2 regions of the Microbacterium sp. NPDC089320 genome follow, and region 1 is predicted to be linked to the other one. Evidence: riboswitches for the same ligand, from Rfam matches in the RefSeq annotation. Region 1 holds a riboswitch; the other holds the start of a gene.
What was found. A riboswitch is a leader RNA that binds a small molecule or an ion and turns the genes downstream of it on or off. The one in region 1 is predicted to bind thiamine pyrophosphate.
Positions count from the first base shown of each region.

Region 2: it holds a riboswitch for thiamine pyrophosphate, as region 1 does, so the genes downstream of both, thiM (hydroxyethylthiazole kinase) here and AB0N61_RS14050 (ECF transporter S component) in region 1, are expected to answer to the same signal.

Region 1 is NZ_JBFBGY010000004.1:454,177-462,345, forward strand. It holds gene AB0N61_RS14035 (ABC transporter ATP-binding protein) at 1-429, shown strand, start outside; gene AB0N61_RS14040 (ABC transporter ATP-binding protein) at 426-2,669, shown strand; gene AB0N61_RS14045 (D-alanyl-D-alanine carboxypeptidase) at 2,781-4,244, opposite strand; TPP riboswitch at 4,327-4,436, shown strand; gene AB0N61_RS14050 (ECF transporter S component) at 4,430-5,086, shown strand; gene AB0N61_RS14055 (ATP-binding cassette domain-containing protein) at 5,083-6,543, shown strand; gene AB0N61_RS14060 (energy-coupling factor transporter transmembrane component T) at 6,540-7,337, shown strand; gene AB0N61_RS14065 (TerC family protein) at 7,565-8,169, shown strand, end outside.
Region 2 is NZ_JBFBGY010000001.1:12,093-20,261, reverse strand. It holds gene pheT (phenylalanine--tRNA ligase subunit beta) at 1-1,770, shown strand, start outside; gene AB0N61_RS00085 (DUF402 domain-containing protein) at 2,091-2,807, shown strand; gene AB0N61_RS00080 (NAD-dependent epimerase/dehydratase family protein) at 2,871-3,833, shown strand; TPP riboswitch at 3,856-3,949, shown strand; gene thiM (hydroxyethylthiazole kinase) at 3,940-4,788, shown strand; gene AB0N61_RS00070 (bifunctional hydroxymethylpyrimidine kinase/phosphomethylpyrimidine kinase) at 4,785-6,935, shown strand; gene argC (N-acetyl-gamma-glutamyl-phosphate reductase) at 7,180-8,169, shown strand, end outside.

The sequences.
Region 1 (8,169 bases):
GAGGACGCGACCGATGAGGAGCTCTGGCACGCCCTTGAGATCGCACAGGGTCGGGACTTCGTCGAGGAGATGCCGCAGGGGCTCGAGTCGCGGATCACCCAGGGAGGCACCAACGTCTCGGGTGGGCAGCGTCAGCGTCTGGCGATCGCCCGCGCGATCGTCCGTCAGCCGAAGATCCTCGTGTTCGACGACTCGTTCTCAGCGCTCGACCTCACCACAGACGCACGGTTGAGGCAGGCGCTGTGGCGCGAGCTGCCGGAGGTGACCAAGATCGTGGTCGCGCAGCGTGTCTCGTCCATCACCGATGCGGACCGCATCGTCGTCCTCGAAGGGGGCACCATGGTCGGCGTCGGCACGCACGAGGAACTCCTGGAGACGAGCACGACCTATCGAGAGATCGTCGAATCGCAGCTGGGGGTGGACGCATGAGCGAGCAGGACGCTCCCCAGACCCGCCGAGGTCGCAAGGCCCGGGCGACCGACACGACCACTGCGGTCGAGCCGGAGCTGACCGAGGAAGAGAAGTACGAGGCAGAGCTCGCCGAGAAGGCGCGCCAGGACGGCGGCGGCTGGGACAGCGTCGCACCGGGCAAGGCCGACAACTTCGGCAAGAGCTTCAGTCGGATGATCGGGCTGCTCAAGCCGTCGGCCGTCTGGTTCGTCCTGGTGTCGATCGCCGGCGCGGTCGGCGTCGTGCTGACGGTCGCGGCACCGAAGGTGCTCGGCGAAGCCACGAACCTCATCTACAAGGGCTTCATCTCGGTGCAGCTCGGCCAGGCGAACGGGGACTTCCCCGGGTTCCCCGCCGGAACCCCGCAGGACGAGGTGGTCGCCGCGCTCCGTCAGGGCGGTCAGGACGACTTCGCCAATCAGGTCGAGGCCCTCGGCAGCTTCCAGGTCGGAGACGGCGTCGACTTCGACGCGCTTCGGGGCATCATCATCGCCGTGCTGGCGATCTACATCACCGCCGCGTTCCTCAGCTGGATCCAGGGCTACGTCATCAACGTCATCATGGTCCGCACCATGTGGCGTCTGCGCGAGCAGGTCGAGGCGAAGATCAACCGCCTGCCGCTGTCGTACTTCGACAAGGTGCAGCGCGGTGATCTGATCTCGCGTGTGACCAACGACATCGACAACATCACCCAGACCATGCAGCAGTCGCTGTCCGGCGCGATCACGGCCGTGCTCACAGTCGTCGGCGTGCTGGTGCTGATGTTCTCGATCTCCTGGCAGCTGGCTCTCGTCGCGCTCGTGGCACTCCCGCTCATGGGCGTGATCTTCGGCGTCATCGGTCCCCGCTCGCAGAAGGCGTTCGGCACCCAGTGGCGCAAGGTCGGACGACTGAACGCTCGCGTCGAAGAGGCCTTCTCCGGACACGCGCTCGTGAAGGTGTTCGGTCGGGAGCAGGACGCTCTCGCGAAGTTCCAGGGCGAGAACGAGGAGCTGTTCCAGGCCAGCTTCAAGGCGCAGTTCCTCTCCGGCATCATCATGCCGGCGATGACCTTCGTCGGCAGCCTCACCTACGTGGGCATCGCGGTGCTCGGCGGTCTCATGGTGGCCAACGGGCAGCTGCGTCTCGGAGATGTGCAGGCCTTCATCCAGTACTCGCAGCAGTTCACGCAGCCCCTGTCGGAGCTCGGTGGAATGGCCGCGGTCGTGCAGTCCGGCACGGCATCGGCGGAGCGGGTGTTCGAACTCCTCGACACCGAGGAGCAGGAGGCCGACGACGCCGATGCTCCGAAGCTCGTCGACGGCAAGGGCGTCGTGGAGTTCGAGAACGTCGCATTCTCGTACACTCCCGAGCGTCCGCTCATCACCGACCTCTCGTTCCGCGTCGAGCCCGGCCAGACGGTCGCGATCGTCGGACCGACGGGAGCGGGCAAGACCACGCTCGTCAACCTGATCATGCGGTTCTACGAACTGAACGGCGGGCGGATCCTGCTCGACGGTCAGGACATCTCCGAGGTCACGCGCGACCAGCTCCGGTCGCGCACGGGCATGGTCCTGCAGGACCCATGGCTGTTCGCCGGCAGCATCCGCGAGAACATCCGCTACGGTCGCTCGACCGCGACCGACGAAGAGGTTCTCGAAGCGGCGAAGGCGACCTATGTGGACCGCTTCGTTCACGCTCTCCCCGAGGGCTACGACACGGTGCTCGACGAGGACGCCTCGAACGTGTCGGCAGGCGAGCGTCAGCTGATCACGATCGCGCGAGCGTTCGTCGCCCAGCCCTCGATCCTGATCCTCGACGAAGCGACGTCGGCGGTCGACACCCGCACCGAGCTGCTGCTGCAGCACGCGATGGCGGCGCTCCGACAGGGGCGCACGTCATTCGTGATCGCGCACCGCCTCTCGACGATCCGCGATGCCGACCTCATCCTCGTGATGGAGCACGGAGACATCGTCGAGAAGGGCACGCACGACGAGCTCATCGCCGCGCAGGGCGCCTACTGGCGCCTGTACCAGTCGCAGTTCGAGCAGGCCGCAACCGACATCGACGCCGACGACGCGCTCACGGGAGCGACTCCCGTGGTCATCAGCGGCGACGCCGAAGAGGCAGCTGCCGCGGCACAAGTGGGGGTCTCGGTGGGCGCTCAGACGCCTACGGCCGAAGCCGCCGCTGCACAGGAGATCGTCGAACGACCCGACGCCGGGGGCTCACGCTCCTGAGCGCCGGAGCGCCGGAGCGCCGGAGCGTCCGAGCGCCACAACGCCCCGCCGTCCGAACACTCGGATGGCGGGGCGTTCTGTGTGCGCCGCGCTTGCGCGGAGCATGCAGCCTCAGCGTTGAGCCTCGGTGATGCCGAGGAGTTCGAGAGGGTGGGTCAGCCTCCACCACGGGCTCGGGGCATCGACGTCGTCGGCAAGTGACACAGACGTCGTCACGGTGTTCAAGGGACCCACGCTGGTCAACGTGCCCACTTGGTCGCCCGATTCGCGATTGTCGCCGAGCGCGAAGTCCGTCGAGGCCTCAGCGGTCGCACCATTCCAGAGCACCACGTCGGCATCCGCATCCGTGACGACATCGGTGGTCGCTCCCCACACCGTGGTGACGGTGCCGACGACCGTGCCGGCGGCGATGGCGGGAGTCTGCTGCTCCAATTCCGTCTCGACCTGCGTGAACAGCGATCGCGTTTCGGTGAGGCGCTGTGCATCATCGGCCTGACCGAGAACAGCGGCATACAGATGCACGGTCGTGTCGTCGACGGTGATGACTTTCGCGGTCAACAGATTCCAGCTGTCGCCGAGCGTGCCGGTCTTCACGCCGACCACGCCGGGGTCTGCCAGCATCCCGTTCGTGTTCACGACCGTGCCCGCGCCCGGGAGCTCGACGGACGGAGTGCCGACGATCCCGGCGAAGACCGGGTTCTGCATGGCCAGCTCGGCCAGCGCAACGAGCGACTCGGGCGTGGCCCGGTTGCGGTCGTCGAAGCCCGAGGGAGTGATGATCGTGATGTCGTCGAGACCGCGGTCACGCAGCCACACGGCAGCCGCGGCGGTGAATGCCGATGGCGAGCCCCAGATCTCCGCGGCAAGACGGTCGATGTAGTTGTTGGCGGATCCGAGCAGCGTCCCCTGCAGGAGCTGGAACTCGGTGAGAGTGCCGCCCACGGGCACATCGAGCGCTGATTGATCGGAGCGTCGGTAGTCCCAGTACGCGAGGTTGTCGGCCCGTGTGAACGAGAACTCCGGGCCCTGCTCACCGACGGCGAGGGGCATCTGCTCGAGCACCATCAGGCTGGAGACGACCTTGGTGACACTCGCGATCGCGGCGGCGTCGAGCGACGACGACGTCGTGCCGATGCCGCCGATTCCCACGGCTGCGCTTCCCTGGATGGGGAAGGCGATCGCGGCCGCGGGCGCGGTGACGGGAGTGAGGTCCACAGACTGGACCGTCGGAGCGACCTCGTGCAAAGGCCACAGCATGGCCGATCCGCCGTAGGTGCCGAGCAATCCGACGAGCACGCCCAGGGGCACGAGCACGCCGGGTCGGGCGATCGCCGGACGCAGGTGCGCTCCGGTCAGCAGAGCGTCGCTGCTCTCCACAGGCGGAATGTCGTCGAGAGCGTCGGTCGCGGGGTGCCGGGCCACGTCGATCGGATCGACCCACGTCAGGGGCGTTCCCCCGCTGTCGCCCTCGGCCCACTGTGCGGGGGGAGTCGCCTCAGGGGTGAAGATCGCAGAGGCGTCGTCATCCGCAGGAAGGGCGGAGGCGGTGGCCTCGGCGGCATCGGAAGCGGTCACCTCCTCACGGTACCGAACTCGTGCGGGGATCCGTGTCGCTGCACGTGGAGAAGACGCGGGTGTCGCCTCTGGGTAAGATCGTGCATACAACCACGGGAGTCCGGCGAGCCGGGCTGAGAGGGAGCGAATCGCGCTTCGACCGTCGAACCTGATCTGGGTCATGCCAGCGCAGGGAGGAGTCACAGATGAGTACATCCACGTCCGGATCCACCACGGGATCGGCATCGGCCACGCAGCCCTCGAGGGGCCTCGGCCGCCCCGAGCTCTGGCGCTGGCGAGTCGTCGACATCGTCGTCGCCAGCGTCATCGCCGTCGCGTGCGCCCTGATCTTCCTGCTGTGGAACGTCGGCTACGAGGTTCCGAGCAGCATCCTGAAGCCGCTGCTCCCCGGCGTGCAGGGCCTGCTCGCGGGCCCGTGGCTGATCGCGGGCGTGCTCGGCGCTCTGATCATCCGCAAGCCGGGCGCCGCGCTCTACACCGAGCTGGTCGCCGCGATCATCTCGGCACTCGTCGGCAACGCGTGGGGCCCACTCACGATCGTCTCGGGTCTTGTGCAGGGACTCGGCGCCGAGCTGGTGTTCCTCATCTTCCTCTACGGCGTCTGGCGGCTGCCTGTCGCGATGCTGGCGGGGGCCGGCGCGGGTCTCGCCTGCGGAATCAACGACCGCATCCTCTGGTACGCCGGCGCCGACACGCTCTTCACCAGCATCTATATCGTCTCGACGACCATCTCGGGTGCGGTCATCGCCGGGCTCGGAGCGTGGTTGATCGCCCGAGGGCTCGCCGCCACAGGAGCCCTCAGCCGGTTCGCCGCCGGCCGTGAGGTCACCGCACGGGTGTGAGCTCCGTCACGACGCCCGCCACCCTCGAAGCCCGCGGCTGGGGGTGGCGGTACGCGACACGGCTGCGGTGGGCGGTGCGCGACGTCGATCTGCGCATCGAGCCGGGGGAGCGCGTGCTGCTGCTCGGCGCCTCCGGCTCGGGGAAGTCGACCCTCCTGCAGGGCTTCGGCGGTGTTCTCGGCGGAGCCGACGAGGGCGAGACCCACGGTGCGCTGCTCGTCGACGGTGTCGCGCCCACCGCCGCCCGCGGTCGCGTCGGAATGGTCCTCCAGGATCCCGATACGCAGACGATCCTCGCGAGGGTCGGCGACGATGTCGCCTTCGGATGCGAGAACCTCGGTGTCCCCCGCGACGAGATCTGGCGGCGCGTGCGTGCGGCGCTGGATGCCGTCGAGCTCGATGTCGCACTCGATCGGTCGACGGCTGCGCTGTCGGGCGGCCAGAAGCAGCGTCTCGCTCTCGCCGGCGTGCTCGCGATGCGACCCGGCGCGATCCTGCTCGACGAGCCGACGGCGAACCTCGACCCCGAGGGTGTGCGCGACGTACGGGATGCCGTCGCCGCGGCCCTCGATATGACGGGCGCGACCCTCGTCGTCATCGAACATCGCATCGACGTCTGGCTGCCGCTCGTCACCCGGGTGATCGTGCTCGGAGCCGAGCCGGGAGGAACGGTCGTGCTCGCCGACGGCACCCCCGACGAGGTTCTCGGCGCACGGGGCGCGGAGCTCGCGGCATCCGGTGTGTGGGTCCCTGGGCACCCGCCCGCCCTTCCGCCCGCGCCCGCTCAGCGCCCGGGGGCGACGCTGCTCGAGACTCGCGGCCTCACCGTCGCTCGGCGACACGGGCTCGCCGTGGCCGGTCCGTTCGACGTCGACGTGCGCGCGGGCGAGGTGCTCGGCGTGACCGGAGCGAACGGCGCGGGGAAATCGACCCTCGGTCTCACGGTCGCCGGGCTGATCCCTGCCGAAGAAGGGCGGGTCGCTGCACTGCCCGCGCTCGCCGCCGGTGAGAAGCCCGACCCCTTCCGCTGGTCGTCGCGAGCTCTGCTCACGCGCATCGCATCGGTCATGCAGACGCCCGAGCACCAGCTGCTCGCCAAGACGGTGCGCGACGAGCTGTCGGTCGGGCCGAGGGCGTTGCAGCTGCCGGAGGCCGAGATCGCCGCCCGCGTCGACGACCTGCTCGAACGGCTGCGGCTCACCTCGCTCGCGGACGCCAATCCCTACACGCTGTCGGGCGGAGAGAAGCGGCGGCTCACGGTCGCTGCCGCCCTCGCCACCCGCCCCAGGATGCTGGTGCTCGACGAGCCCACGTTCGGTCAGGATGCGACGACCTGGGCCGAACTCGTCGGCCTGATCGCACGCCTGCGTGACGAAGGCACGGCGATCGTGGCGATCAGCCACGACGAGGCCGTGCTCGAGGCCCTGCACGCCCGACGCATCGAGGTGCGTGCATGATCGATCCGCTGACCGCCCGCATCGAGCGATCCGGTCCGATAGCCCCGCGCTCCGCCCTGGCAAAACTCGCCGCCGCACTGCTCATCGCCCTGCCTCTCGTGCTGACGATCGACGTCGTCTCGGCATCCGTCGCCCTGCTGCTCGAGATACCGCTGCTCGTTCTCGCGGGCCTCGGAGCCAAGGAGTTCTGGACGCGCACGGCCGTGCTGTGGATCGCAGCGCCGCTCAGCGCGGTCACGATCGCGCTCTACGGCGCGACCAGTGGAACCGTGCACGTCGAATGGCTGGTGATGCGCATCAGTGACGGCTCTCTCGCCCTCGCTGCGGCGACCGCCGTGCGCGTGCTCGCGATCGGCCTGCCCGCCGTGGTGCTCTTCGTCACGGTCGACCCCACCGACCTCGCCGACGACCTGGCGCAGCGAGTGAAGCTGCCGGCGCGTTTCGTCGTCGGCGCCCTCGCGGGGATGCGGATGCTGGGGCTGCTCGTCGACGACTGGCGTGCGCTGTCTCTCGCGCGGCGCGCGCGGGGGGTCGCGGACGAGGGGCGGGTCCGGCGTGCGTTCGGCATGGCGTTCGCGCTGTTCGTGCTCGCCATCCGTCGCGGATCCTCTCTCGCCACCGCCATGGAGGCGCGTGGCTTCGGAGGCACGACGCCTCGTTCGTGGGCGCGGGAGTCGACCTGGGACCGACGCGACACGGCACTCGTCGTCGTCGCGGCAGTGATCCCGATGGCGGCGATCTCGGCGGCGGTCGTCACGGGCGCGTGGAACTTCATCCTCGGCCCGACGGCTTGACGCGCGCCGCTCGCCCCGACGGCCTGACGACCCGCAGCATCCACTCAGCTTTCTCATAGGTGGAATGCCGGTGTATTCGCTACCATTCAATGAACCCAAGGGGAGTACTCCACCACGGGCGGCTCGTCATTACGGATGTCCCTGCATCCCGGGTCCCCGGTTCTCGTTCTCGAGAATGGAGAAGACCTTGGCGTCGACATCGTCACGCCTCGTCTCTGGAGACCCCTTTGAACATCACCCCCCTCGTGTGGATCATCACGATCGCCGTCACGATCGCCTTCTTCGTGTACGAGTTCTTCGCGCACGTGCGAAAGCCCCATGAGCCGACGATCGGCGAGTCCGCCCGGTGGTCGGCGTTCTACATCGGCCTCGCGCTGCTGTTCGGCGTCGGGATCGGCACCGTCTCGGGCTGGACGTACGGCGGTGAGTACTTCGCCGGCTACCTCACCGAGAAGGCGCTGTCGATCGACAACCTCTTCGTCTTCCTGATCGTGATGACCGGTTTCGCCGTGCCGCGCATCTACCAGCAGAAGGTGCTGATGATCGGCATCGTCATCGCGCTGATCATGCGCGGTGGGTTCATCGCCCTCGGCGCGACCCTGATCGAGAACTTCTCGTGGATCTTCTACCTCTTCGGCGCGCTGCTGCTGTTCCTCGCCTACCGCCAGGCCTTCGCGCAGGGTGATCACAACCCGGCGAACGGCCGCTTCATGCGCTTCGTGCGTCGCATCCTGCCGGTGAGCGACGAGTACAACGGCGACCGCCTGACGGTTCAGCGCAACGGCAAGCGCTTCTTCACGCCGATGTTCCTCGTGATCATCGCGATCGGCTT
Region 2 (8,169 bases), on a different contig from region 1:
CCGCCGTGGATGATCGCGCGTCTGTCTCTCGCGGGCATGCGCTCCCTCGGCATCCTGATCGACATCACGAACTACGTGATGCTCGAACTCGGGCAGCCGCTGCACGGATACGACCTCGACAGGCTGTCCGGCGGCATCACGGTGCGCCGCGCGACCGCCGGTGAGAAGATGACGACTCTCGACGGTCAGGAGCGCTCGCTGCACGTCGAGGATCTCCTGATCACCGACGAGTCGGGTCCCATCGGTCTGGCCGGCGTGATGGGCGGCGGCACGACCGAGATGAGCGACACGACGCGCAACGTCCTGATCGAGGCCGCCACGTTCGACCCCGTCACGATCGCACGCACCGCGCGCCGGCACAAGCTGCCCAGCGAGGCCTCCAAGCGCTTCGAACGCGGCGTCGACCCGCTCGTGCCGTTCGTGGCCGCCCGCCGGGCCGCCGACCTGATGGTCGAGTTCGCCGGTGGCACGCTCACCGACGAGGGCGGCGCCCTGTTCGCCGAGGTCTTCGTCGCGGACATCGAGCTCCCGCGCGGATTCGTGCAGGGGCTCATCGGCGTCGACTACTCCGACGACGAGATCGTCGGCGCGCTCACGACCATCGGCGGTGAGGTCTCCGAGTCAGATGCCGGGTGGACCGTCATCCCGCCGACCTGGCGCCCCGACCTCACCGACAAGTGGTCTCTCGCCGAAGAGGTCGCTCGCATCCACGGTCTCGACCGGATCCCCTCGGTGCTGCCGACACCTCCGTCCGGCCGGGGTCTCACCGCACACCAGCAGGGTCGTCGCCGTGTCGCCGACGCGCTGGCGGCCGCCGGTCTCGTCGAGACGCCCTCATTCCCCTTCACGACCGAGGCCGAGAACGACCAGCACGGGTCGGCGTCGGGTGAGCATCTGCCCAGCATCCGGCTCGCGAACCCGCTCGACGGCTCCGCACCGTTCCTGCGTCGATCGCTGATCCCCGGCCTGCTGCAGACCGCGCACCGCAACATCTCGCGCGGCCTCACCGACCTCGCGCTGTTCGAGACGGGGGTCGTGTTCCTGCCCGAGCCCGGCGTCGAGTACGGCACCGACGAGGTGCCCCCGCTGGGTGTGCGTCCGTCGGACGAGACGCTCGCCGCGCTGAACGCGTCGATCCCGCCGCAGCACCGCCATGTCGCAGCGCTGTTCACGGGCAACGTCGTGGCCAAGCAGCCGGGACGCGCGGCGCAGCCGTACGGGCTCTCCGAAGCTCTCGACGCCGCCAGGGTCATCGCGGCGGCAGCCGGTGTCGACCTCGATGTGGTGCAGGGGCAGCGCGCGGCGCTGCACCCCGGACGCACGGGTGTGCTGCGCGTCGGTGATGTCGAGATCGGTTACGTCGGGGAGCTCCACCCCGACGTGGCTGCCGGCGCAGATCTTCCCGGTCGCGCCACCGTGCTCGAACTCGACCTCGACGGCATCCTCGCGCTCGGCGGCGCCCGTGCCGTCGCGGCCTCGCTGTCGACGTTCCCCGCTGCCACGCAGGACGTGTCGCTCGTGCTCGGAGCCGACGTGCCGGCGGGCGACGTGCGCGCTGCGCTCACCGAGGGCGCCGGCGCGCTTCTCGAGTCGATCCGCCTCGTCGACGACTACCGCGGAGAGGGCGTCCCAGAGGGACAGAAGAGCCTCACCTTCGCGCTGCGATTCCGCGCCGATGATCGCACCCTCACCGCCGCCGAGGCGACCGAGGCGAAGCTCGCCGGTGTCGCTGTCGCCGCCGAGCGCTTCGACGCGTCCCTGCGCGACTGACGGCGCGGCGGCGGCACTGATCCGCGCACGCGGACCGCACCCGAGTGGTGGGGGGGGGGGGGGGGGGGGGCGCGCCCCCCCCCCCCCCCCCCCCACCCCCCCCCCCCCCCCCCGCGCCGCCGCGCGCGGGGGGGGGGGGGGCGGGAGACCACGCCGCGCGGTGCGCGGGGCCGGGGCGGGGGTGCGGGGGGGGGGGCGTCACGCCCCGCCCGCCGCGGCCCCCCCGGGTGGGGGGGGGCCCGGGCCCGCGTCCCGCCACCAATACGACCGCCCCGCCGAGCCGAACGGAACTCGGCGCGGACGCCGGGTACCGTGTCGGAATGAGCATCCTTCCCCACAGCACGCCTGCGGCGGTTCCCGACGGCGTCCGGCCGATGGGGGAGGCGCCGTTCCTCGAGCCGGGCGACCAGATCTCCTGGCACTACCGCAAGCCCGGCTGGCAGCCCGGCGACGCGTCGACCATCACGCCGATGCGGGTTGTGCGCGACGATGAGCGGGGCCTGGTCGCCTGGCTGGCTCCCGGCACCCTCCAGGAGGGCCAGGGCACTCCCACGGGCGAGCGCATCCGCACGGTTCCGCTCGAGCGGCGATGGCTGGATCCGCGGACACGGATCGTCGAGGAATGGTGGGGCAACGGCATCCTCCGGATCGCACCGGCGGGAGTGGCTTGGTCGGTGTGGCTCTTCTGGAGCGACGTGAGCGGTCCGGAGTGGGAGTTCGCGGGGTGGTACGTGAACCTCGAGAATGCGCATCTGCGCACCGACCGCGACACGTACTCGTCGGATCACATCCTCGACGTCGAGATCGAGGCCGACGGCCGGGTGCACCTGAAAGACGAGGACGAGGTGATCGCGGCGGTCGAGCAGGGGCGCCTCACATCGGAACAGGCGGCCCAGATCGAACGACACGCGGACGCGGCGATCGAGTCCTTCCACGACGGCGACTGGCCGTTCGCGTCGGAATGGCGCGACTGGCGCCCCGATCCCTCCTGGACGGTGCCAGAACTCCCGGGCCTGACGGAACTGCGCTCGAGCTGACCTGGCATCCGCCATGAGCGGAAGGCTCTTCCCCTCGCCAGGCGAAGATGATGGCATGGGGTCATGACGGATGTTCTGATCCTCGGCGGCACCGGCTGGCTGTCCGGACGCATCGCCCGTCGGCTGCTCGTGAGCGGCTCGACCGTGATGTGCCTCGCTCGGGGAGGGCGCCCGTCTCCGGAGGGGGCGAGCCTGGTGCTGGCCGATCGCGACGGTGAGGATGCCTATGACGCGGTCTCGGGTCGCGACTGGGACCACGTGATCGACGTCTCGTCGAATGCGGCCCATGTCGCCGCCGCCGTCGCGTCGCTCGGCGACCGAGCCCATCGATGGACCTACGTGTCGTCGATGTCGGCGTACTCCGACGATGACACGGTCGGCGCAGACGAGACGGCGGCGCTGCATGCGCCGGCCGAGACGGCCGACGACGAGTACGGTCGGCAGAAGGTGGCTGCCGAGAACGCCGTCCGCGCTCTCGGCGATCGCGCCCTGATCGTGCGCCCCGGATTGATCGTGGGCGAGGGCGACCCGAGCGATCGCTTCGGATACTGGGCCGCTGCGTTCCTGCGCGCCGAGGACGCCCCTGTGCTGCTCCCGCCCGTCGAGGGGCGGGACGTGCAGGTGATCGATGTCGAGGATCTGGCGGAGTTCATCGCGACGACGACGGTGACCGGCGTGATCAACACGATCGGCGATCGGTGCCGGCTGGGCGACGTCCTCGACGCCGTGCGCCGCCGTGCCGGACACCGCGGGGACACCGTGACGGCAACGGATGAGTGGCTCGTCGAGAAGGGCGTGGCCTACTGGGCAGGGGAGCGATCGCTGCCGCTGTGGCTGCCGAGCGGGATGTCGGGATTCATGACGAGATCGAACGCGCGCTACCACGCGGCCGGAGGCAGGCTGCGTCCGCTCGACGAGACGATCGCCGCGGTGGTCGATGACGAGCAGGCCCGCGGCGTCGACCGCGAGCGCCGGGCCGGACTGACCCGCACCGATGAGATCGCACTGCTGCAGCTGCTCGACTGACCGCGGGCATCGCTAGACTGCGAGCAGTGACACGGGGTGCCGCATCCGCGGCTGAGAACAGACCCGTCGAACCTGATCTAGTTCGTACTAGCGAAGGGATGTCGCAATGAGCGATCGTCTGCGTCCGGATTCCGAATCGACCTTGGCTGCCTCGGCCGCTGAGCTGCTGGCAGGGCTGCGCGACAGTCCGCCTCTGACCCACTGCATCACCAACAGCGTCGTCACGGGTTTCACCGCCAACGTGCTGCTCGCCCTGGGCGCGGCGCCGGCGATGGTCGACATCGTCGGTGAGGCGGGTGTGTTCGCCGGGGTGGCCTCGGGGCTGCTCATCAACCTCGGAACGCCGACTCCGGAGCAGCGAGCGGCCGGCCTCGAAGCGGCGGCAGCAGCAGCCGCCGCCGGCACGCCGTGGGTGCTCGATCCCGTCGCGATCGGCGCGCTGCCGGTGCGCACCGCTCTCGCCCATGAGCTGGCCGACGCGGGCCCCACGGCGATCAGGGGGAACGCCTCAGAGATCCTCGCCCTCGCAGGTCGCAGCGCAGGAGGACGCGGTGTCGACGCGACGGACACGACCGATGCCGCGGCCGATGCGGCGCTCTCGCTCGCCTCGCGGCACGGTTCGGTCGTCGCGGTGTCGGGACCGGTCGATCTGGTCACGGATGGTGTGCGGCTGCTGCGCATCGCCAACGGCCATGAGCTGCTCACCCGGGTCACGGGCGGCGGATGCGCCTTGGGTGCCGTCATGGCGGCGTTCCTCGGCGAAGCACGCTCCACCGCCGTCGATCCGCTCACCGCGGTCGCGTCGGCGAGCCTGGTCTACACGATCGCCGCGGAGCGTGCCGCGGCGCAGGCCTCGCTCCCGGGCAGCTTCGCGGTCGCGCTGCTCGACGCGCTCGCCGCCGTGCAGCCGGAAGACCTGGCTGTTGCCGCGCGTGTGCGGGAGCACGCGCTGTGATCGCCGACCTCTCGCTCTATCTCGTCACGGATCCCGTCCTCTGCGGTGAACGGGGCGTCGCTGAGACGGTGCGACTCGCCGTCGAAGGTGGCGTGCGCATCGTCCAGCTGCGCGACAAGGACGCGACGGATGCCGAGACCGCCGATCAGCTGATCGAGCTCTCGCGAGTGATCGACGGCCGTGCTCTGCTCGTGGTGAACGACCGCATCGATGCGGCGATCCTCGCTCGCGCCGGGGGAGCGCGGGTCGACGGCGTGCACCTCGGGCAGGGCGACGCATCGGTGCTGGGGGCACGTGAGCGCCTCGGACCCGAGGCGATCATCGGATTGACGGCCAACACGCCTGAGCATCTCGCCGCGGTGTCGGCGCTGCCCACCGGAACGGTCGACTATCTCGGCGTCGGCGTCATCCGTCCCACCACCACCAAGCCGGACCACCCGCCGGCCCTGGGATTCGACGGCTTCCGCGCGCTCGCCGCGATGGCGGGGCTGCCCTGCGTCGCCATCGGCGGCGTGGACGTCGACGACATCGAGCATCTTCGCGATGCGGGAGCGGCAGGGCTCGCGGTGGTCTCCGCCATCTGCGCCGCCGCCGACCCGACGCGCACGGCCCGGGAATTCCTCCGCAGGTGGCGGGCATCGGGTACGCCTCGTGTGCTCAGCGTCGCGGGGAGCGACCCGTCAGGCGGGGCGGGGATCCAGGCCGATCTCAAATCGATCGCCGCGAGCGGCGGCTATGGCATGGCTGTCGTCACGGCGCTCACGGCGCAGAACACCAGGGGAGTGCGCGCGGTGCACGTGCCTCCTGCGGAGTTCCTCCGTCAGCAGCTCGACGCGATCTCGGACGACATCGTCATCGATGCGGTGAAGATCGGGATGCTGGCCACCGCGGACGTGATCGACACGGTCGCCTCGTGGCTCGACGCCGTCCGTCCGCCGATCGTCGTGCTCGACCCCGTCATGGTCGCGACCAGTGGCGATCGGCTGCTCGACGAGGATGCCGAGCGTGCACTCCGCGGGCTCCTCGATCGCGCGCATGTCGTGACGCCCAACCTCGCAGAGCTCGCCGCGCTCACCGATCGTCCTGTTGCGGGATGGGACGACGCACTGGAGGCCGGGGCCGCGCTGTCCGCCCGGACCGGTGGGGCGGTGCTCGTCAAGGGAGGGCATCTCGGCGGCGACGACGTTCCGGACGCGCTGATCGATGTGTCCCGGGGCGTGAGACGCGGGTACCCCGGGGCGCGCATCGCGACGCGCAACACGCACGGCACCGGATGCTCCCTGTCGTCGGCCCTGGCCACTCGCCTCGCCGCAGGGGAGTCTCCCGTCGACGCGGTGGATTCGGCGAGGACCTGGCTGCGGGAATCGCTGAGGCACAGCGATGCGCTCGACGTCGGGCGCGGGCACGGCCCCGTGAACCACTTCGGCGGGCTCTGGCGACGAGGGGGACTCGCGCCCGCACCCGAGCATGCCGATCTGCGCGACCGGTGGTGGGATCACATCGCCGCCGTGCGGGCCGATGTCGACGAGCTGCCCTTCATCCGTGCCCTGGCAGACGGCACTCTCGACCGCGAATGGTTCCTGTTCTACCTGCGACAGGATGCGCTGTACCTGCGCGAGTACTCCCGAGTGCTCGCCGCGGCCGCGCGGATCGCGCCCACACCGCACGAGCAGGCGTTCTGGGCGCACTCGGCGCACGGGGCGATCGCGGGAGAGCTCGAGCTCCACGCTTCGTGGCTGACACCGGGCGCGGGGGTGGCGGCCGCGACGTCCATCGCCGATCCTGCGCCGGCGACGGTCGCATACCTCGACCACCTCCGCTCGGTGGCCTTCGGCGGGGACTACGCCGAGCTCGTCGCCGCCGTGCTGCCGTGCTTCTGGCTGTACACCGATCTCGGCACTCGCCTGCGCGCAGGGGAGTTCGGCGCATATGCCCGAGATCCGCAGCATCCCTACGCGTCGTGGCTCGCGACCTATGCCGATCCGGACTTCGAGAAGGCGACGGAGCAGGCGATCGACCATGTGATGCACGCCGCGACGCAGTCGGATGCCGCAGGCCGCCGACGCATGCTCCGCGCGTTCGAGACCTCGAGCGCTCATGAGCTCGCGTTCTTCGCGGCGCCGGCAGCCCACGCGCCCGGCAGATGACGCACCGGATTTGCGCATGCCGCGACGAGCGCGCTATCGTCGCGGCATGCCTTCGGCCGCCACCGCAACTCTGACGCTCGCTCCGAGCGTCATCGCCGTGCGCCGACGCCGCAGCGGCCGCCGACTCTAGGCGACCCTGCGCTTCTGCCTGCGTACGCACGGCGGTCGAGTGCCGGTGTCGCCGCCCCGGTTCCCGACACTGCACCCCGCGTTCGCCGAGGGGTCCGACCGTTAAGGTAGAAGAATGACGTATTCCGTCGCCGTCTCCGGCGCCTCCGGCTATGCGGGCGGCGAGATCCTGCGCCTTCTCGCGTCTCATCCCGACATCGAGATCCGCACCGTGACGGCGCACTCGAACGCCGGTCAGCCGCTCGTGCAGCATCAGCCGCACCTGCGCTCGCTCGCACACCTCACCCTGCAGGACACCACGCCCGAGACTCTTGCAGGTCACGACATCGTGTTCCTCGCTCTGCCTCACGGTCAGTCCGGCCAGTACACGGACGCGCTCGGCGACACCCCGCTCGTGATCGACGCGGGAGCGGACCATCGACTGACGTCGCAGGCTTCCTGGGACGCCTTCTACGGCGGCCACTTCCACGAACCGTGGGCCTACGGCGTCCCGGAGCTGCTCGTGGGCGGTGTCAAGCAGCGCGAGACGCTGCGGGGGGCGACACGCATCGCCGCCCCCGGCTGCAACGCTTCGACCGTGAGCCTCAGCCTCGCCCCCGGGGTCGCAGCCGGAGTGATCGACGCGGGCGACATCGTCTCGGTGCTCGCCGTCGGGCCATCCGGCGCGGGCAAGAGCCTGAAGACCAACCTGCTCGCCAGCGAGATACTCGGGAGCGCCAACCCGTACGCGGTCGGCGGCACCCATCGGCACATCCCCGAGATCCGCCAGGCGCTCGCCGCAGCCGCAGGTGCTCCGGCCGACGGCATCCGCATCTCCTTCACGCCCGTGCTGGTCCCGATGTCGCGGGGGATCCTCGCGACATCGACGGCGCCGATCGCGGGCGACGTCAGCGACGCCGAGATCCGCGCCGCCTGGGAGGACGCCTACGGTGACGAGACGTTCGTGCAGCTGCTGCCCGCCGGCGAGTTCCCCCGCACAGCCGACGTCCTCGGGGCCAACACCGCCCTGATCGGCCTGGCCATCGATCGCGCGGCCAACCGCGTGACAGTGGTCACGGCCGTCGACAACCTCGTCAAGGGCACCGCAGGCGCTGCCGTCCAGTCC